Regions from separate parts of the Chryseobacterium mulctrae genome, predicted to be linked through region 3. Evidence: riboswitches for the same ligand, from Rfam matches in the RefSeq annotation. Region 3 holds a riboswitch; each other region holds the start of a gene.
The links. Region 3 has a riboswitch for cobalamin ahead of FDY99_RS05030 (acyl-CoA thioesterase). Riboswitches for the same ligand answer to the same signal wherever they lie in the genome.
Positions count from the first base shown of each region.

Region 1: another riboswitch for cobalamin. It lies ahead of metE (5-methyltetrahydropteroyltriglutamate--homocysteine S-methyltransferase); the one in region 3 lies ahead of FDY99_RS05030 (acyl-CoA thioesterase).
Region 2: another riboswitch for cobalamin. It lies ahead of FDY99_RS17615 (TonB-dependent receptor plug domain-containing protein); the one in region 3 lies ahead of FDY99_RS05030 (acyl-CoA thioesterase).
Region 4: another riboswitch for cobalamin. It lies ahead of FDY99_RS02950 (YncE family protein); the one in region 3 lies ahead of FDY99_RS05030 (acyl-CoA thioesterase).

Region 1 is NZ_VAJL01000001.1:4,251,282-4,256,961, forward strand. It holds gene metE (5-methyltetrahydropteroyltriglutamate--homocysteine S-methyltransferase) at 21-2,345, opposite strand; cobalamin riboswitch at 2,747-2,930, opposite strand; gene FDY99_RS19810 (Lrp/AsnC family transcriptional regulator) at 3,084-3,545, shown strand; gene FDY99_RS19815 (hypothetical protein) at 3,554-4,063, opposite strand; gene FDY99_RS19820 (VOC family protein) at 4,135-4,515, opposite strand; gene FDY99_RS19825 (hypothetical protein) at 4,512-5,201, opposite strand; gene FDY99_RS19830 (hypothetical protein) at 5,204-5,680, opposite strand, start outside.
Region 2 is NZ_VAJL01000001.1:3,787,474-3,793,153, forward strand. It holds gene FDY99_RS17615 (TonB-dependent receptor plug domain-containing protein) at 1-1,271, opposite strand, end outside; cobalamin riboswitch at 1,307-1,483, opposite strand; gene FDY99_RS17620 (cytidine deaminase) at 1,726-2,208, opposite strand; gene namA (NADPH dehydrogenase NamA) at 2,317-3,369, shown strand; gene FDY99_RS17630 (DUF2752 domain-containing protein) at 3,397-3,690, shown strand; gene FDY99_RS17635 (CCC motif membrane protein) at 3,709-4,041, shown strand; gene FDY99_RS17640 (DUF3267 domain-containing protein) at 4,133-4,717, shown strand; gene FDY99_RS17645 (MFS transporter) at 4,746-5,680, opposite strand, start outside.
Region 3 is NZ_VAJL01000001.1:1,144,758-1,150,437, reverse strand. It holds gene FDY99_RS05040 (XAC2610-related protein) at 1-31, shown strand, start outside; gene FDY99_RS05035 (HD domain-containing protein) at 9-599, shown strand; gene FDY99_RS05030 (acyl-CoA thioesterase) at 761-1,144, opposite strand; cobalamin riboswitch at 1,258-1,434, opposite strand; gene FDY99_RS05025 (SGNH/GDSL hydrolase family protein) at 1,513-2,310, opposite strand; gene FDY99_RS05020 (ATP-binding cassette domain-containing protein) at 2,345-3,004, opposite strand; gene FDY99_RS05015 (YcxB family protein) at 3,344-3,832, opposite strand; gene FDY99_RS05010 (endonuclease MutS2) at 3,966-5,680, opposite strand, start outside.
Region 4 is NZ_VAJL01000001.1:675,644-681,323, forward strand. It holds gene FDY99_RS02940 (S9 family peptidase) at 1-2,005, shown strand, start outside; gene tpiA (triose-phosphate isomerase) at 2,089-2,847, shown strand; cobalamin riboswitch at 3,000-3,189, shown strand; gene FDY99_RS02950 (YncE family protein) at 3,293-4,570, shown strand; gene FDY99_RS02955 (T9SS type A sorting domain-containing protein) at 4,579-5,680, shown strand, end outside.

The DNA of each region.
Region 1 (5,680 bases), 3.1 Mb from region 3:
ACAACTCCTGCCTAAATAATTTATTGAACTAAATTTTGTTTATTTTTAAATGTTTCAGCGACTTCTTTTGATGCCTCCACCATCGCAATCAGCGCTTTTTCCGTTTCATCCCAATGACGGGTTTTCAAACCACAATCAGGATTTACCCAAAGTTGCTGTGCAGGAATCACGGCTTGTGCTTTTTTCAGCAATTCTACCATTTCTTCTTTGGATGGAACTCTCGGTGAATGAATATCATAAACTCCCGGTCCGATCTCGTTCGGATATTTGAAATCAGCAAAAGCATTCAACAATTCCATCTGACTTCTGGAGCATTCGATTGTGATGACATCAGCGTCCATATCGGCGATATTTTGGATGATATCATTAAATTCAGAGTAGCACATATGCGTATGAATTTGTGTTGCATCTTCCACACCACTTGCCGAAATTCTAAAAGCTTCAACCGCCCATTTCAGGTAATTTTGCCAGTCAGATCTTCTCAACGGAAGACCTTCACGAATTGCCGGTTCATCAATCTGTATAATTCTGATTCCCGCTTTTTCCAAATCATTGACCTCATCACGAATCGCCAAAGCAATTTGTTTACAAGTCGTTGAACGAGGCTGATCGTCACGTACGAAAGACCATTGAAGAATCGTTACAGGTCCAGTCAACATTCCTTTTACCCATTTTTGAGTTAAAGACTGCGCATATTCCGACCAATAAATCGTCATCGGATTCGGTCTGTGAACATCTCCAAAAATTACCGGAGGTTTCACGCAACGGCTTCCGTAACTTTGAACCCAACCATTTTGTGTAAATGCAAATCCGGCCAACTGTTCGCCGAAATATTCCACCATATCGTTTCTTTCGTATTCTCCGTGTACCAACACATCGATCCCTATTTCTTCCTGCCAACGAATCGTTCTTTCGGTTTCCTGTTTCAATAAAGTATCGTATTGTTCGGCATTCAATTCTCCTTTTTTGAATTTTGAACGCCAGTTTCTCACTTCTTTCGTCTGCGGAAATGAACCAATTGTTGTTGTCGGAAACAAAGGAAGTTGCAACACTTCCTGCTGCGTTTCTTTTCTGATATTGAACGGCGAATTTCTTTGCGCGTCTTCTTTAGTTGTCACATCGACACGGTTTTTCACGCCCTGATTGTGAATTAAGGTTGAGGTTTTACGGTTCTCAATTGCTTTTTTATTTTCAGCTAAAACCTGTAAAGCATTGTAATCCGGATTTTCTGAAGCTAATTTTTTTAAATGAACAATTTCATAGACTTTTTGTTTAGCAAAAGCCAACCATTGCTTGATCTCAGGAGATAAAATTTCTTCGTTTTTTTCAGAATCAAGGTCGAAAGGAGAGTGGAGTAATGAACAAGAGGGAGCAATAAAGATTCTTTCCGAACCAATTTTTTCAACAGCTTTTTTTATAAAACTTAAAGACTGGCTGAGATCATTTTTCCAGATATTTCTTCCGTCAACAATTCCTAATGAAAGACTTAAAGTTTCAGGAATTGTGTTTAAAACTTCATCCAATTGTTCAGGATGACGAACCAGATCAATATGCAAAACATCGATCGGAAGGGTAGTTGCTAATGAAAGATTGTCTTTTAACCCTTCAAAATAAGTCGCAACAATAAACTTTAGTTTTGGGAATTGTTTCCTGATATCAGCATAAATAAACTGATAGGTTTCTTTCGCTTTCTCATTTATATCTAACGCCAAAAATGGCTCATCAAACTGAATATATTCTGCACCGTGATTTTCAAGTTCTTTTAAAATCTGAATATAAACCGGAAGTAAGTTTTGCGCTAGATCTAGTTTATCAAAACCTTCTTCTTTTTCTTTTCCTAATAATAAATAGGTCAGCAAACCGATGATCACAGGTTTTGCATTAATTCCCGCTTGTTTTGCGCTGATGAATTCTTTAATAATTTTATTGGAGAATAATTTAAAATCCTGATTTTTCTGAAATTCAGGAACGATGTAGTGGTAATTGGTATCAAACCATTTCGTCATTTCCATTGCGGTAATATCCAAACCATCTTTCTGAAATCCTCTTGCCATCGCAAAATATAGATCGAGTTCTGATTTTTTGAAAGCAATTTCCTGATAACGTTCCGGAATCGCTCCAACCATTAAAGTCATATCTAAAACCTGATCATAATATGAAAAATCGTTGCAAGGAATAAGGTCAATTCCTGCTTTCTGCTGCAGTTTCCAGTTGCTTTGAGTGATGGTTTTTCCGGCTTCTAATAATTCGTCTAAAACAATTTTGCCTGACCAATATTGCTCGCAGGCTTTTTTGAGTTCTCTGTTGCTACCAATTCGCGGATAGCCAAGAAGGTGTGTTTGCATTTCTTTAAAACTTTTAAATTAAATAATGATTTTAAAAGTTCTTCAGATGCTTCGTAATGCTCTCTTAGAAAGAAATTTTAAGGAATAGAGTAGATACAATAATGACGTAATTTATTCCTTTAATAAAAGGATTGGCTTAAACTTTTTTATTTTTTGACGCAAAGTTTTAATTCAATATTCTTTATATATTAAGAAAGCAAAGAGTTAATCAATAAATTGATTTTATGAAGCTAACGTTAACAATAAGCTTCATCAGCGATTCATCGCTATTCTTTGCTCCTTAAAATAATGCGTTTACAAAAGAAAATCTTTGCGTTTAAAAATTAAAAAAATTAAAATTTAAACCCAAAATACATTCAAAAGTATCATCTGTTGATCCAAAAACTCCAATTCGCGAGAGCATTGATCATTCGGAACAGGCAGGTCTCCTGACTTGTAACAGTTTTTGTCATCCTTCCCGTTTTCACAGTGGATATTCTCGGACAAAAACTTTTGGTGTGTTACTTACAGTTGCGCGACAGTTCGTGATTTTCACACGATTCCCTATTAATTTACTTGAGTAAAACCTTTTCCGTTTGATGAAGTATGTGAAAGAACAATTTCTTTGGTAAAGATAGCGTTAAAGTGAATTGATTGGTTTTAATTTGAAAATAAAGGATATTGTTCTTTTTATTTTAATTATAAAAAATATTTATTCTTTAAATTTGAAAATTATAATCAAAAAAAAAATATTATTCTGTGGAAAGACTCGACGAAAAGGATTTACAAATACTAAGGATCCTCCAAAAAAATGCAAAACTGACCGTAAAAGAGTTAGCTAAAGAAGTAAATCTTTCAACATCACCTGTTTTTGAACGTGTGAAAAGATTAGAACAAGAAGGATATATTAAGCATTATGCAGCCGTTTTGGAAGCTGAAAAACTTAATCGTGGATTTACCGTTTTTTGCCAAATTAAACTCAAAATTCATGACCGTTCCGTAGGAAACCAATTTGTGGAAGATATTCTGCAGATTGATGAGGTGGCAGAATGTTATAATATTTCAGGCGATTTTGATTTCTTACTGAAGGTTCAGGTAAGAGATATGAAGCATTATCAGAATTTTGTTTTTAATAAATTAGGAAGTGTAGATTCTATCGGAAGTACACACAGTACTTTTGTGATGGCGGAAGTGAAGAATATTCATGGAGTGAGTATTTAGAAAGAGGACTATTTACTTTTATTTACATAAATGATTTCCGGTTTTTTACCATCTAAATCTCTTTTTGATCTCCCCAATAATCCAATTTCCATATCATTAGCAGATTCATTTTGAATCTCAGAAGGAGAAACATAAGTATACATTCCATATCCGTGACCTGAAACAATCCAACCTTCAGTTTTTGTTAGATGAATTGTATTAAAATCTCCTGCAGGACCACCGGCGAAAACTGGTCCAAATTCTTTCATCATCACCATAGCTTCATCATTGATATTTTTAACTTTAGTTATATCATCAAATATGATATAAGTTCCGTTTTTAAAAAGAACCCAATCCTGAAATTTAGGGTTTATTGCTAATTTCACATTTTCTATCAATTCTTTATCATTCATTTGTTTTGATTGGCTTTGTTTAGGCTGATTAGTTTTAAAAACAGTTTGATTAATCTCATTATTCCCATTTTTCGGGTTACAAGAAGATATTAAGATTAAAATAGGAATGAAATAAGTGATTTTCATGATTAATTTTTCGTAAAAATAGAACTTAATTTAGAAACAAATAATGAATAATTATTAAAAAAATATTCATTTCAATAATAATTACTCACCTCTATCAAATTCAAATCAGGATCTCTGAAATAAACCGATTTAATCTTTCCGGTTGCCCCAGTTCTTTCTACAATTCCTTCGATGATTTCTATATTTTTCTGTTTTAGTTCTTCTAAAACATCCTCAATATTGGTTTCTGCGATAAAACATAGATCGGCTGAACCTGAAGTTGGGTATTCAGCTTTCGGTTCGAATTCTTTTCCTTTTTGATGAAGATTTATTTTCTGATTTCCGAAGGTCAGTGCTTTTCTGTTGTCTCCAAATATTACAACTTCAAAACCTAAAATGTTGGTGTAGAAATCTATCGTTTTATCAATGTCTGCAACGGTTAAGACAAGATGGTCTATGTTATTTATTTTCATTTTTTAAATTTTAAAACTCCCTTTTCATAAATATATTCAGTATCATTATTTTTAATCTTAATGTCTTCATTTCCGGGTTTTAGCAAAAGAGAATCAGAATCAAACTTAAAATGAATAGCGTTTTTCTTTTCGTAAATTTTAAGAACTTCAGTCATTGAGGTCTCCATATCAAAAGGCTCTAGATCAATGTTTCCAACGTATTTTACAGAATTTTTTTCAAGCAGAAAAACTTCGCCACCGAAAAAATATTCAAAAGCTAATTGACAGACGATGAGTATTTTGTTGTCAGACTTGTTCTTGTAAAAATGAGGTTGGTACAGATATGTATCTCCGCCACCTTGTCCTTTAAAAATGATCTCATTTTTATTATTCAACACCAAAAGTCTTTGTCCGTTATCTTTTTCTGTATCGGGAGCAACGGTTTTGCCATCTACAGGATTATAATATCCCGTTACAAATTTGGTCTGATTGTAAGAATAAGAGCTTATCACCTCAAATCCTTTTATCTTCACATTAGAAATACTATCTGGTTTAAATTCTAAGTAATCAATTTCTGAATCTGAAATTTTCACATCAATATTTACATTTTCTGGTTTAGAACTTTGAACTGATGATGGTTTCTCAGATTCTTTAGTGCAATGAACTAAAGCTAATGAACATAATGAAATTAAGAAGTATCTTTTCATTTTTATTTAATCAATTTTTGTGTTTTTGCAATTTTAAAAGCTGAAAAAATAATTAAAACTGTGTTGGAAAACACTAAATAAAATCCAACTTTAAGCTGATTAAAATCTTCAAGAATGTCAGAACTATAAAAGAGAATCATTGAGGTTATCAAAAATAATATATTCAAGATTCCTAAAATCTTAATCAGTCGAACTCGTTTAAAAAGGGAAAAAACAAGCATGCAAATTGTTGAAATAAAAATAAACAAAAGACTTAACAAGGCATAAAATGATTGATCAGAAAATACCGAAGAATCTAATTTTGTATCCTTATTTACAAAACCTAGATCTAGTAATCCATAAAAACTGTAAGTGAATTTTTCTTTACTTTCCTTAATATTTTCTTTTCGGTCCTCAAGCGATTTTTGCAAAAGTTTTTCGTTGCTATCTTTAGATACATTATTTTGTGGTAAAACGTCTGAAATTACGGGATTCAATTT
Region 2 (5,680 bases), 2.6 Mb from region 3:
TTTAAATTTATATTCCCTCCCGGTTCCCAATACAAATCGTTGAATGACGGAAATCTGAAATTTTTAGAAAAATTTAAATTTAAGCTGTACCAATTATTGGCTTTCCATTTTCCTGAAAAAGAGTAGAGAAGAGGAGAATTAATTTTTTCAACAAAATCTTGTTTGATTCCTGCCTCAAATCGTAGATTCGGTGTCGCCAAAAATCTTAATAAACCTGTAGCAGAACCAATATTTCTACTTACGTTCTTAATACCTGAATCACCTAAACCTTCTCCTTTGTTTTGTTGAAATTCTCCGATGATATTGATATTCAGTTTAGGAATGATGAAATAATTAAAATCATTTTTAAAAATGTAATTTTTATTAATTCCACCACTTGTATAAGGCTCTCCAAAATTTCCGTAATACTGAAAATTATCTTCTGTATAGGCTGCTTTTAAACTATTAGAAATTTTAGATTTGTTGATATCCCAAGAAAGTAAACTTCTTACAGTTTGTGCTTCATATTTGGTTTTATTTAAACTCTCTTCAAGAATTCTATAATTCTGAGTTGCATCATAAAATTGGCTTTGCCAGGAAATTGTCTGGTTGTCTGCAATTTTGTATGCCGTACCTATATTGAAAGTCGTATTGTAAAACTTACCGTTTCTGTTGATATAATTATTTTTTTCCGGAACTTCATAATCATTTTGGCTGATCAAATAATTTCCTGAAACTTTAAAGCTGAATTTATCGTTACTATAAGCTGCTTTCAAAAAATTATTATAAGTTCCAAACGAAGCAACTTCAGAATTGAATACTCCTTTAAAGCCTTGGTTAAAACTTAAATCATTATTTAAATGAATACTTCCTCCAATCGCACCGCTTCCGTAGATAACACTTCCGCCACCAGATTTTATTTCCATCTGGTCATATCCGAAAACCGCAATGTTATTGATATCACCTTGTCCCAAAAACTGAGAATTGATATTGATTCCGTTCCAGACAAAAGCAGTCTGTTGTGCTGTTGTTCCCCGAAATGAAGGCGAAGAAACAGCTCCACGACCATTTTCTTTAATATAAACAGGCGACTGAAATCGTAAAACCTCAGAAAGATTCGAAGAATTTTTTTGAATATCTGCAGGAGATAATGTCGTCAAAGAATGAAAAAGTTTTACCTTTTTCATTTGGTTGTCGAATACAAATACGGTGTCAATATTTTTTTCCTGACTGTAATAAATTGTCAGGCAAGAAGACACTGAAAGTAGGGTTAATGCTCTTTTTAAAATCATGTCATATCTGCCTTTCCTCCGAAAGCAATTCTATTATTAATATTAAAATTCCGGCAGGTCTCCTGACTTTCGCTTTGCTACACCTTCCCGTTTTGGCAGTGGTTTTTTGTAGAAATTGATTGTGCGATTTACAGTTGCGGGGACAGCTTGGGAGTTTCACCCAATTCCCTCTTAGTTCCAATCTCTTGGAAACCAAAATTTTTGCAAATATAGTTTTTTTGAAAAGAAAGATTAAATTTTATTAAAGCTAAAGTAAAACCTTACAATTGATTTAAATTAGAAGATTTTCACTGTAAAAGAAACAAAATATTTTTAGACTTTACTATTTCCAAAAGTTAAGAAAATAACAGTTTCACATTCTTTATATTTCTTTTTCAGTGGTTTCTTTATGATAAAAAAACACAGATTATATTTTCAATAATCTGTGCTAATTTGTGTAGTCCGTGAGAGGTTTCTATAAAAATGTTCCATCAAAATAAAATGGAAGCAAATCTTTGATAGAAGTTACTTTTATCACCTCATCATTTAAGTTAGAAAAATAAAGTTCGATATTTTCGTTTTGCTTTGTTTCGTATTCTATAATACTTTGTCGGCAAGCTCCACATGGCGGAATTGGTGGGTTTTTCTCTGAAAATTCTTTTGGTCCACCAACGATAAATATTTTTTTAATTTTTTGATCTGGGAAATTAGCTCCAATCCAAAAAAGAACAGTTCTTTCTGCACAAAGCCCGGAAGGAAAAGCTGCATTTTCCTGGTTGTTTCCTGAGAAAATTTCACCATTTTCCAACAAAACAGCACAACCTACAAAAAAGTTGGAGTAAGGTGCATAAGCGTTTTCTCTCGCCTGAATTGCTTTTTCAAAAAGGCTGTTTTCTACTTCTGAAAGTTCGTTCCTGCCTTTGAAATGTTCGTAATCGATTTTTATATCTTTTTTCATTTTTTGTCTCCGTAAAAAAGGGGCATAAAAGTAAACCTTTTTAGTGACGTGGGCAATACGTTATAATCTTGCCAGATTTTGTATTTTTAATTCTTTAAAAATAATTCAATGTTATATTCTCCTATAAAATTTAGAAATGTAGAGCTTAAAAACCGTTGGGTAATGTCTCCAATGTGTATGTATTCCTCAGAAAATGGGGTTGCCAATAATTTTCACTTTGTGCATTACGGAAGTCGTGCTCAAGGCGGAACAGGACTTCTCATCGTTGAGGCGAGCGGGGTAGAACCAAAAGGCCGAATTACCAATCACTGCATGGGAATCTGGAATGACGAACAAGCTGCAGAACTTCAGAAAATTGTAGAATTCGTTCATAAAAATTCAGAAAGCAAAATAGGAATTCAGATTGCTCATGCTGGAAGAAAAGGTTCTACTTGGGAAAATAAACAAATCTCTTTGGAAGAAGGTTGGGAAACTCTTGCACCAAGTGCGATTCCGTATCATCCGACAGAAAGAATTCCGCACGTTTTGAGTTTACAAGAAATAAAAGAACAGATTCAAAATTTTAAAAATGCTGCGAAAAGAGCAGTAAAAGCAGGTTTTGATGTTGTTGAAATTCACGGGGCACATGGTTATCTTATTCATCAGTTTTTGTCACCGCTTTCTAATGTGAGAACCGATGAGTACGGTGGAAGTTTTGAAAACAGAATAAGGTTTTTACTGGAAATTGTAGATGCAGTCAACGAAGAACTCAATGAAAATGTAGCACTATTTGTAAGGATCTCAGGAACAGAATATGCTGAAAACGGTTGGGATATTGATGACAGTGTAGAACTGGCAAAAATTTTAAAAGATCATCATGTCGATTTGGTAGATGTTTCGAGTGGTGGAAATATTCATGGCGCAAAAATTTCTGTTTTTGATGGTTATCAGGTTCCGTTTTCTTCGGCTGTAAAAAATCAGGCAAATGTGAAAACAGGAGCAGTAGGTTTGATTAAGAAAACTGAACAGGCAGAAGAGATTTTACAAAACAATGAAGCCGATTTAATATTTGTAGCACGAGAGATTTTGCGAAATCCTTATTTGGCAGTTCAGGGTTCTTTTGAAATGAAAGAAGAATCTTTTTTTCCTCATCAATACCTTAGAGCGAAAATTTCTTCTTAATTTTAGGAGCGAATTTAAAAGACAGCAATGCATATAGAAGATTTTATGCTTCCTTGTCCCAGCAAAAAGTTTTTGGGAATTGAATGTTTCGGATGTGGAAGTCAGCGGGCAATTTTGATGGTTTTTCAGGGAAAGTTTTCTGAAGCCTTTCAAATGTTTCCGGCAGTGTACACTTTATTGCTGTTTTTCTGCTTTGTTGGCATCAATTTTATCGACAAAAAAAGAAATTATGGACAGATTTTAATTTTTTTAGCAATAATTAATTCACTGATCATGGTTTTTTCTTACTTTTATAAACATTTTATTATTCATTTAAACTAAACATTAAAAAAACAAATTATGAATCAACAAAAATTACCTAATGCTACGGCAGTACTTGTTTTAGGAATTGTTTCTATCGTCGGATGCTGTTGTTACGGTGTTTTGGGGCTAATTGCCGGAATTATCGGACTTGTACTTTACAAAAAAGACAATGCGTTGTACCAAAGTAATCCAACTTTATATTCTGATTACAATAACCTTAATACCGGAAGAATTCTTTGTATTATTGGTTTGATCCTTAGCGCACTTTATCTTGTTTTAAATATTGTGATGATTGCTGTTTTCGGATGGGATGCACTTTCAGATCAGGAATTGATGCAGGAACGTATCAGAGAAATGATGGGACAATAATAAGTCTTAATTAAGAATAGAGAAGGCTGCAATATTTTTTGCAGCCTTTCTTGTTTAATTTAATTATTTTTAAACCTGAAATGTTTGATTGATGGAAAATTACACTGAGAAAAAACTGACGATTGATTTAAAGAAAGCAAATATTTATTCGCTGAAAATATTGTTGTATTCGTGTGTTGTTTTTCTAATTCCTTATGTTTTTCTTTGGCAATATCAGTTCAGTTTCGAGCATTTTACAGCAACCTTTAAGAGACTTATAGAAAAGTATACTTTCTTAAGTGGATTTATTCCCATGTTTTTTATCGTTTTGGGAATTGTTTTACATGAACTTATTCACGGACTTACTTTTTTGCCTTTTTGTAAAAACGGTTTTAAATCAATAAAGTTTGGTTTTATGAAGCAATATCTTACCCCTTATTGTCATTGCAAAGAACCTTTAAAGCTAAAATATTATAGAATAGGAGTTATAATGCCTGCAATTATTCTGGGTTTTATACCTTCAGTTTGGGCAATCGTTACGGGCAATTTTTATCTTTTGTGCTTTGGGATTTTCTTTATCATGGGAGCAGCAGGAGATTTTATGATTTTAATGACTTTAAAAAATGAAAACCCTGAAGATTTGGTTTTAGACCATCCAAGTGAAGCTGGTTGCTTTGTTTATACAGCAAAAGAGTAATCTTATTTAAACCCAATTCAGTTTAAATTTAAGCCTCATTCAGTTTCTTTACGTTTGATTTTTTCTTTAAGAAATAAGCCAGTCCCAATCCGATGAAAACCATTGCCGCACTGAACGGAAAGATAAACTGCATTCCGAAAAAATCGGCAACACTTCCGATTATCGGGCCTGCAACACCTAAAGAAATATCAATAAAAAGTCCGTAACCTGCCAAAGCAGAACCTTGGCTCGATGGTGAAACACTCTTGATAGCAACAACACCAAGCGCAGGAAATATTAGTGAAAATCCTAATCCTGTAACACCGGCTCCAACCAAAGCCATTTGAGCGTTGGTTGCAAAAGCAATAATTAAAAGCCCGATGGTTTCTACAAAAAGACAGGCAATGGCAACTTTTATTCCGCCATAATTATTGATAACATTGCTGAAAACCAATCTTCCGGCTACAAATAATCCTCCGAAGATACTTAAACACAAAGCACCATTATTCCAATGAAAATAATTGTAATATAATGTGATGAATGTAGAAATACTTGCAAAACCGATTCCTCCTAAAGCCAGACAAACTCCAAAAGGAGCAACTTTTCCAAGAACTTTCCAGAAAGATTGGTTTTCTTGTGGGTTGAGGTTGGTTTTGTTTTCTTTAGTTTTAGCAAAGAAAAATCCGAGAATTCCTAAGATGATAGAGAGAATTCCAATGCCATACAAACTGTATGCATGCTCAATTACAATCCCTAAAGAAGCTCCGATTGCCAAAGCTCCGTAACAGGCAACTCCGTTGTAGGAAATGATTTTTGCAGTATGTTTTTCGCCTAAATCCATAATCGCCCAGTTGATCGGGCTTGCTCCAACCATACCTTCTGCACAACCTGTTAAAAGTCTGGTAATGACCAAAAATGCAAGGCTTAGTATCGGTGAAAATTTAAAATAGTAAGCAAGAATAAGAAAAATTCCGGTTAAAGAAA
Region 3 (5,680 bases):
AGAAGAAAATGAAAATACAGAAAGAAATTGATTTTATCCTCGCAGTAGACGCATTAAAAAATGTGCAGAGAAGAAATTATAATGCAGATGATTCCAGAAGAGAAAACACGGCCGAACATTCGTGGCAGATTATTATTTTAGCCCAAATTCTTTTTCCTTACGCCAAAAACAGAGCCGATATAGATTTGTTGAGAGTCATCAGAATGCTGTCAATTCATGATTTGGTTGAAATTGAAGCAGGTGATACTTTTCTTTTTGACGAAGCAGCGATGGTTGGGAAATTTGAAAGAGAAAAACAATCTGCCCAAAATATTTTCGGAATTTTAGACGAGCCGATCCGTTCAGAATTTTTTAATCTTTGGCTTGAATTTGAAGAAGAACAAACTCCCGATGCCATTTTTGCTTGCGCCATCGACAGAATTATGCCTTTCATTCTTAATTCTTACACCTCCGGAAAAAGCTGGACTGAAGCAAAAGTAACGGAACTTCAAATAAGAAATATGCTTGAAAATGCAATCAGCAGAGCTTCTGATGAAATGGGAGAGGCTTTTCAGACCTTACTTAACCTAAGTTTGGATTCTGAAAAAGTTTTGAGATAATTTTTATTCCCACAGATTTCGAGTCGATTGTCTGAAATTTATTTTTAGATAATTTAATAAAATGAAAAAGTTTCGGCGGGCCTTTGGCCCGCCGAAACTGCTAAAAAACATTTGAATTTAATGTTGAATTTCGGCGACCGAAGGTCGCCGAAATTCTTTATCTATAGTATTTGAATTGGTTTCTTAAATTCATCAATCGCCACAAAAGTAAAATCTCCCACAATAGCTTTTTCCCTTTCGTAAGAATACATTTGCTCGGTGTAGATCTCAACATTCACTTTCATACTTGTTTTTCCAACGTGTGAAACTTTTCCGATAAGCTCTACAATCGTTCCTGCTGGAATTGGTTTTTTAAAATCGATTTTATCGCTACTTACGGTTACTACACGTTTTCTTGCAAATCTTGTTGCGGTAATAAAGGCAACTTCATCCATCAATTGCATGGCTGTTCCTCCGAAAAGAGTATCGTAATGATTGGTGGTATTAGGGAAAACGGCTTTGAAAATTCTGGTTTCCGATGATTGAATTCTTTCTTCTGTAGTCATATTTCATTATTAATTAAAGCGAAAATGAAATGATATTGGAACCAACAGAATTATTCAGGAACATGAAATTCCTGAAAAGACTATAAGATCAATCAACTTCAAATCGCGAAAGTTTTTGTCTAAAGAAATAGGCAGGTCTCCTGACTTGTAACATCTTTATACCTTCCCATGCCTTTGCACAGTGGTTTTTATAAAGACTTCGGTTACTTACAGTTGCGCGACAGTTCGTGATTTTCACACGATTCCCTTTTAATCTGTAGTTAAACAGAACCAATTTCCTGAAAAGTATTAGCATGAAGCGATACGCCAAAAGCTAAAGACTTTTCGGGTGCAAAAATAAGAATAATAAAAGAATATATGGTAAAGAATTATTCCGGGTTGCTGTAAATAATCTGGCTGATTGCTCTTCCTTCCTTAATTGTCCAGAAAGTAGTGTATCGGTGTTCACCCGAACCATTGATCATATAAAGAAAAATATGATCATCATCGATTGAAGTTACGCCCATATTATCGAAATCCATAGTAGGATCAAACATATTTTTAATCGCTTCTCTTACAAAAACAGAACCTCTTCCGGGTTGTTGTACTCGAACTGATTTTATTTCTTTTAAATCTTCAGGAAGTTCTTTTCCGAGTCCCCAGGTTTTTTGTTTGTCTATTTTAACGATATTTCCTTCTGCATCTTTTTCCTGCTTTTTAAATTTTGCACTTGACGGATAAATGTCAATCACCACTTTCGTTCTTTGAGCAGTCGGTATTTTCTGATTATTATTGTCGGTAAAAGTAATCGATCTTCCGTTTTTAGATAATACCGGAGTAAATTTCGGAAGCTGATCGATAAATGCAATACGACCTTTGTTTACCATTCCTTCTTTATTAAGACTGTCATATCTCACAAAAGGCTTTGGAAGCTCTTCTTTTTCAGGATATTTTATCCAGATCCATTCAGTTTCTCCGGGAGCGGGTTTTACATAAACAAAAACATCCCCTCTTTTCATCCTGATTTTGTCAACAATTTTACGGTAATCTTCTTTGTGTACACGCACCATTGCATAACCTTCTTCGGCTTTTACTACGCCAAAAGGAACTTTATTCTGAGCATTGATCAAACTAAAAGAAAAAATACAGAATAGCGATAAATAGATTGCTTTGTGGATGAAAGTCATGATAAAAAGAATATTTATAGCTCAAAGATATAAATTAAATATTTTTTGGAAGATAATTAAACCTTTTCAATTCTGTTAAATCTTTAATTGATTTTAAATGACCATCAGAAAGAAGAAAAATATCATTTGAAATATCTAAAACATCATGATATTGATGATCTGAAATAATAAAGCCTTTATCAGTTTGTTGTTTAATAAATGTTTTAATTTCGGTTACTACTTTTGGCGAAAGACTGTGAAACGGCTCATCCAGCAAAATGAATTCTGCTTTAGAATAAATAATCAGCAAAACTTCTACAATTCTAAGTTCTCCTCCTGAAAGTGTATTCGGAGTCTCATTTAAAAATGGTTGAATGAATTCAGATTGAGAAATTTTTGTACTGTTTTCTTTATCACAAAACAAATCTATAAGATTTTTGATCTTTATATTTCTCGGTAAAAATGAATATTGAGGTAAATAAGCAATTTTGTTTTTTCGGTCAAATTGATTTTGTAAAATCGTATTGTTGAGCTTTATATATTGTGTATCACCTTTTATCGATCCAAAAATAATTTGAAATAAAGTTGACTTTCCCGAACCGTTTCTTCCTAAAAGCCCGGAAATATTCCCGGTTTCACAGCTTAAGTAAATGTCTTTCAAAATATCTTTTTCACCAAAAGATTTTGTAATGCTGTCGATATGAAGCTTGCTCATAGAATAAATGAAATAAGTTTTAAAATACAACCAAAAACAACTGTGATCATCCAAAGTGATATTCTTGAAAATCCAAAGTTAGCATAGAAAAGATATTCGTTTTTCAATCTTAATTCATAGATAAAATAATGCATCAACGGGAAAATAAATAAAAAACCAAAGCTGAAGTTTTTAAAATTTATTCCTGCAGGAAAGGAGGTCAACAAAGAAAATATAATTCCCGGAATGAGAAGTTTCCTGTAAAAGATCCACAATATTTTAAGATTGACAAGCATTTTCAAAAATAGAAATAAAAATAAAAAGAGAGAATCAAATAATGATGCTCTCTTTTGTTTGCAATTAATAATTTAAAAGCCTTGCTTTCACATTATTTTTTTCAATAATATTCCTTAATTCTATAATTTCACTTTGTGAAAAGTATTTTTTCGGAACCATATTCATCGTCGTTTTACTTTGATAAATCAAAAACCAGTCTTTGGTTTCTTTTACTCTGTGGACTGTATTCCATGTAAAATCGCCATCAAATGTTTCTCCTTTTGTCTGAACTTTTTCATCAGTGAAAGTATAAACAATCTCTTCCTGAATTTTCTTGTTAGAGTAAAAAGCATTTTTCAAACGGAAATAAGAACGGATGATGATAAAAACAAAAACAGCAGCAAACCAAATCGATGCAGATTTGAAAATTTCCTTCGTATTATATTCAGCATTAGAAAAGTTTAACCCAAAAATGGCTAATATTATTAATGAAAAAATAATAATTCTTGGGAATGAATTTTTAATATTAAAATTCAGAAAATCCTTAAATGTGATATGAGTTTTTACAGTCATTTAAAATTAATAATCAATAAAATAATTTGATAAATCGTCTGAATATTCAAGCTTAAGCGACTTGTTCGCAACTCTTTGCTTCTTAAAATATTAAAAGTAAAGGATAATCTTTGCGTTGAAAATTAATTCAAAATTAAATCCTCTCCAGTTCGTCAGCATCAATCATTGTCTTAAACGTTCCATAATTTACCGTTACTTTATTTCTCGATATTTTTTCAATCGTTCCCACACTTGTACTTCCGGTAATTCTCACACGTTGCCCTTCTTTCATCCAGACAGCGCGGTCAGTTTTACGTTTTTCTTCGATTTTTTCATTGGTTTCGGTAATTTTTTCGATAACTTCTTCTTTCTTCAGCTGTTGGGTAATTTTTCTTTTTACCACTTGAAGACGCTTAGATTCATCTTTATCTGCACCAATCTTTCTGAATTTTTCCTGCTCCAGAATTTTTACGAAATCTTTCACCACATCTTTCCTCGATTTTCCTTTTACATAGCTGTCAATGAAAGATTCAATCTTGGTTCCGAACTGAAGTTTCCGATGCTCATCTTCGTACAATTTCTGAAAATTAAATAGCTTTTGCTGTAGCTGTTCGTTTAGCTTTTGCAGATTATCACGCTTATCTTCCACCGATTCTTTTCTTTCGGCAAGATCAGTTTTCAGTTTTTCAACTTCGTATTTTTCCTGTTGAAGCTTTACAATCGTTTTATCTAAATTCACAATATCATGTTCCACTTTTTTCTTCGCAGAATGAATGATAAATCTTGGGATTTTATTCTTTTCAGCAACTTCAAAAGTAAATGAACTTCCGGCTTGTCCGATTTCCAGTTTGTACATCGGTTCAAGCGTTTCTTCATTGAAAAGCATTGCCGCATTTTGCGCATTAGGAAGCTCTTCCACAACCAATTTGATATTCGTGTAATGCGTTGTAATGATCGCAAAACTCTTCTTATCATAGAAAAACTCAAGGAAACTTTCAGCCAAGGCGCCACCCAATTCAGGATCAGAACCGGTTCCGAATTCGTCGATCAGTAAAAGCGTATTTGCATCGGCTTCACGGATAATCCCGCCCATTTTCTTTAATCTTGAAGAATAGGTCGAAAGATGATTTTCAATAGATTGATTATCCCCAATATCGGTCATGATTTTATCAAAGAAAAACATCTCAGATTTCGGATGCGTAGGAACCAAAATTCCACTTTGAATCATCAATTGAAGCAATCCTACAGTTTTCAGCGTAATAGATTTTCCTCCAGCATTCGGTCCGGAAATACAGATAATTCTGTTATGATCTGTTAAACTTAATGATTGTGGGAAAATAGTTTTGTTTTCAGCTTTATTTCTCAAAAACAACAAAGGATGAAAAGCTTCTCTTAATCGCAACGTTTTATGACGATTGATTTTCGGTAAAACTCCGTTAACAAGTTCTGCAAATTTGGCTTTAGCTCTCGTTAAATCAAGATCGAAAATATACATTTGATATCTCCAAAGCTGAGGTTGGAATTCTGCCAATTCTGCGGTTAGTTTTCTCAGAATTTTGTCTATTTCCTTTTTCTCTTCTTCTTGGTCTTCCTTTAGCTTAAAATAATGCTTTACTACAGAATCGGGTTGCATGTAAGTAATAGAACCTGTTTTTGATAGTCCTAAAACTCTTCCAGCAACTCTTTTTTTGTATGCCGATTTTACCGCCAAAACTCTTTGGTCGTCAATAATCGTTTCGCGAATATCATCCAAAAATTCACTTTGTCCATAATTGAATAAAGCACGATTGAAATTTTCTGTAATCGCTTTTTTGGCATGTTGAATTTCAGTTCTCAACTCTTTCAAAATCGGGGAAGCTTCACTTTTTA
Region 4 (5,680 bases), 470 kb from region 3:
TAAGGTGAACGATCCTTATTACTGGATGATTGATTTTTTCAAAAAAGGAAGAGATTCTACGCAGGTTGTAGAATATTTAACCGCTGAAAACTCTTACTGGGAAAGCATGATGAAAGATACAGAACCTTTCAGAGAAAAGCTTTTTCAGGAAATGAAGGCAAGAATCAAGGAAAAGGATGAATCTGTACCTGTTTTCAGAAAAGGTTATTACTATTACACCCGAACTGAAACCGGAAAACAATACTTCAAATATTGCAGAAAAAAAGGAAACCTAAGTGCTCCTGAAGAAATCATTCTGGATGTAGATCAACTTGCGGAAGGTCATGCTTATTATTCTGCATCAGGTTTCAGCGTCAGTCCTGATAATTCTAAAATGATTTACGGAGTTGATGATGTTTCAAGAAGACAGTATAAATTATTTTTAAAAGACCTTACTACCGGAAAAACGACCGATTTAGGAATTAAAAATACAACAGGTTCTGCAACCTGGGCAAATGACAACAAAACCATTTTCTACACCGGAAAAAATCCTGAAACGCTTTTAACGGAGAAAATTTTCAGACATTCTTTAGGAACTGACCCCTCAAAAGATGTGTTGGTATACGAAGAAAAAGACAAAACCAATTATATTGGCGTAGGAAAATCGAAGAACGAAAAAATCATCATGATTGTTTCTTCGGCAACAACTTCTTCAGAAACAAGATACATCAATGCAGATGAACCGAATGCAACGTTCAAGGTTTTCCAACCAAGAATGAAAGATGTTTTGTATGATGTAACTCCTTTAGAAGACAAGTTTTTGATCACAACCAATAAAGACGCCCTCAATTTCAAAGTGATGGAAACTCCTTTGGATAAGACAGGCGTTGAAAGCTGGAAAGATTTCATGCCACACAGAAAAGATGTTTTGATGGAAGGAATCAGTGAATTTAAAAACTATCTGGTTTTCAGTGAAAGACAAAACGGACTTTCGCAACTGGTTATTTTGGACAGAAGAACCAATAAACGGGAATTCTTAAAATTTGATGAACCAACTTACACGGTTTATCCATCAGGAAACCCTGAATATAATACAGATTATTTCAGATTCGGATATACTTCGATGATTACTCCAAGTTCACAGTACGAGCAAAATTTACAAACAGGAAAAAGAACTTTACTGAAGCAGCAGGAAATTTTAGGCGGTTATAATAAAGCTAATTATGTTACCGAAAGACTTTTTGCCACTGCAAAAGACGGTACAAAAATTCCGATTTCCATCGTTTATAAAAAAGGATATAAGAAAGACGGCAAAAACCCACTTCTACTCTACGCTTACGGATCGTACGGAAACTCAATGAATGCGACATTCAGCAGTACAAGACTGAGTCTTTTAGACCGAGGCTTTGCTTTTGCGATTGCACATATTCGTGGTGGACAAGAAATGGGAAGACAATGGTATGAAGACGGAAAAATGATGAAAAAGAAAAACACATTTACCGATTTTATCGATGTTGGAGAATATTTAGTTAAAGAAAAATACACTTCACCAAAACATTTGTACGCTCAAGGAGGAAGTGCAGGTGGACTTTTAATGGGAGCTGTTGTCAACATGAAACCAGAACTTTGGAATGGAGCCATTGCACAGGTTCCTTTTGTAGATGTTATTAATACCATGTTGGATGAAAGTATTCCTTTGACAACGAATGAATACGATGAATGGGGAAATCCTAACAACAAAGAAGCGTATAATTATATGAAATCTTATTCTCCGTACGAAAATATTGAGAGAAAAAACTATCCGAACCTCCTTGTTACAACAGGATTGCATGATTCTCAGGTACAATATTTTGAACCTGCAAAATGGGTAGCAAAATTAAGAGATTTAAAAACAGACAAAAATGTTTTATTCCTAAAAACCGATATGGAATACGGTCACGGTGGTGCTTCAGGAAGATTTGATTACCTGAAAGATATTGCTTTGGAATATGCATTTATGTTTAAACTGGAGGGAATTAGTAAATAATTTAGCTCACGCAGATTTAGCAAATTTTGCAGATTTTAATTTTAAATGAAAAACAAAAGAAACAAAAAGATAATATAGAAACTATGAGAAGAAAAATAGTTGCAGGAAACTGGAAAATGAACAAAAACGTCATTCATGCTCAACAATTAATGATTCAATTACTAAGCTATAAAAACAACAATACAACCAACTGTGAAGTTTGGATCGCACCGCCTTCTTTGTATCTAATGATGGCAAAAGATATCTTCGAAAAAAACGAAATCGGAGTTTTTTCTCAAGATATGAGCGAATATGAAAGCGGAGCTTACACAGGTGAACTTTCTGCAGATATGTTGGAATCCATAGATGCAACAGGTTCTTTGATCGGTCACTCTGAAAGAAGACAATATCACGGTGAGAACGACGAAAGCTGCAATAAAAAAGTAAAACTGGCTTTAGATAAAGGTTTAATTCCTGTTTACTGTAATGGTGAAACTTTAGAGCAAAGAAAAGCTGGACAGCATCTTGATGTTGTAAAAGCACAAACTGAAACTGCTCTTTTCACCCTTTCTGCAGAGGAAATCAAAAAAGTAGTGATCGCTTACGAACCAGTTTGGGCAATCGGAACAGGTGAAACTGCTACACCAGAACAGGCACAGGAAATTCATGCTCACATCAGAGGAATTATCGCAGAAAAATATGGACAGGAAGTTGCAGACGAAATCTCTATTCTATACGGAGGTTCTGTAAAGCCAGATAATGCGAGAGAAATTTTCTCTCAACCTGATATCGACGGCGGTCTTATCGGTGGAGCTGCATTGAAACTTGAAGATTTCTCAAAGATCATTGAAGGTTTTAATTAAGAAATAATTCATATTAAAAAAGTAAAGACATATCATTTGGTATGTCTTTTTTGATTAATTAAATAAAACAAACACTTAATAAACAACTATTATTCAACATAATTTGAAAATTATTAAATTTTCACTAAAACAATAATCAATTTTTAAATAATATCTTTGCAAAAGTTTAAGGTTGAACGCATGCGTTCATTAATAGGGAATCAAGTGAAGTAAAATAATTCTTGAGCTGTACCCGCAACTGTAAGCTATTCAACTTATTATTAAGTACACCACTGAACTTCAGGTTTGGGAAGGTTATAATAAGATGCAAGCCAGGAAACCTGCCTTAGATTAATTTCAACTTTCGGGAATAAAAGTTTATGAGATCAAATCTTCGGATATTTTTTCATGACTTTTTTTTCCTGCAGTGAAGTTTCGGGAACAAAACTTTAAATTTAATTATATCATGAAGAAAATCTATTTTCTTATTCTTGCATTTGTATTTTCATTTGCAATTGCTCAAACTGAAGGAGTTTTAGTACTCAACGAAGGCGGCGCCGGAAGCAATAATGCTGAAATTTCGTTGATCAATAATCAATCGGCACTTACCAACAATTATTTTAAACTTAAAAACAATAATGCAACATTGGGTGATACCGCTCAAGACATTAAAATTTTTGGCGATAAGATTTTTGTAGTTTTAAATATTTCAAACCAAATTAAAGTCATTAATAAATCTGATTTCACTTTAATTACAACAATTTCTACCAATCTTAACAATCCAAGATATATTGCTTTTAATGGGAACAAAGCTTATGTAACCAATTGGGGAAGCGGCAGTAGCACTACTGATGATTATGTAGCAGTGTTTAATCTTAACAATTATACTCACGAAACCAATATTCCTGTAGGAAATGGTCCTGAAAAAATCTTCAGCAAAAACAATAAACTCTATGTTTTATTGAAAGGAGGTTACGGATTGAACCATTTTATGGATGTCATCAACACTACAACCAATACTGTAGAATCGCAGGTAAATGTAGGAGATTCACCCAACAGTATTTTTGAAAAAGACAATTTACTGTACATTATGAGTTCGGGAGATCCTTACCTTCCAACTTCTTTCGGAACATTGACGGTTTATAATACAACAAGTCAGACTACGGTTTCGAGCACTACATTTCCGGTAGGGGTAAAACCATCTTATATGGATACCGACGGAACGAATATTTATTACATGAATGAAGCTTCAATCTACAAAACACCAATTGCTTCACCGTCAATTAACACCTCTCCAATTGCAGTTACACCCATTACCGTAAACAGTTATGGAACTGCATACGGATTCAATGTTGTTAATAATAAGATCTATGCAGCTGACCCTTCAGGATATGTTGCGGCGGGAAAAATTTATGCTTACGATCTGCAAGGTGCTTTATTGAATACTTTTACGGTAACTTCTTTACCAAATCAAATCATTGCTTACAATAATGCATCTCTTTCTACTATTGAAAGCACAAAAACATCAAAATTAATTGTATATCCAAATCCTACAAGTGACAGATTCTTTGTACAAGGCTTAAATTCTGGAAATATTCAGGTTTATGATGTAAACGGAAGAATCGTTATCAATGAAAAATACAATGAAAAAGGAATTAATGTAAGCGCATTATCTAAAGGCGTTTATGTCGTAAAAATCACTGATAAGAATATCAACTTCAACGAAAAGTTAATTATTAAGTAATTTTTAAAATGAAAAAGGCATCAAGTTTTCTATTTACTTTCATCGTTGCGCTGTATATGTCACAATTTACAGCCAACGATGTAAAGTTTTTTGTAGGTACAGGTTCAGAAACGGCATATTTTGTTGCCGATTTTAAAGACGGTACCGATGACAGATCATATGTTTGGGGGGTAAAATTCAATCCCGGGCAAAATATTACCGGCCCGCAAATGCTTCAGATGATAAAAACTGCAGAACCTGCATTTGATTACGGAACAAGTTTCGGAGGAGGATTTTTAGATAAAGTTCAATTTAATGACCATTCTGCACAGTCCGTACCCGATTATTGGAGTTTATGGGCAGGTGATAACACCAATGGTTGGTCTATGGCAGGATGGATGAACAGCGGAACCATCTCAAACGGAGAATGGTATGGCGCAAGTTACGGTTTTAGCAATCCTACAGCTGAAGCTCCTGCAACAGCGATTCCTGCTTATAGTTCATTATGGTATAATTCTTCGCAAATCATCAATTGGATCGGAACGGGAACCAATAAAAGTTTAGTGGTTGTAGATTTTGGAACCGATAATTCTAACGGAAACGCCAATTCTTTTGTTTTTGGAATTCAGTATAACGGAACCATTACTGCGGAACAAGCTTTACAGTTAATTGATGCACAATCAAGCACATTTAGTTATACTTCTACAGCGAATCAGGTTTCATCTTTATCATTAAATTCTTTCTCAGGAACAGCAAGCGGAACAAATACTTGGAAGTTATACAAAGGAACCAATTTGTCAAACTGGAAAACGAATACTAATCTTTCAACAATCACTTTAAATAATAACGATTGGTTTGGATTAAGTTTCGGAACAAGAAGACCTTTTACTCCAACAGAAGCCAATGTTAATTTAAGTGTTTCTGATGCTGCAAAACAAAGCTTTAAAATTTATCCAAATCCTGCGAGTGATTTCGTGATCATTGAAACTCAGGATAACATTAAAGACATCAACATCTACTCTGTTTCAGGACAAAAAGTTTTGAATACTCAGAATAGGAAAATCAATATTCAAAGTTTGAAATCGGGAGTTTATTTGATTGAAATTAAAACAGACAAATCAATAACGACTC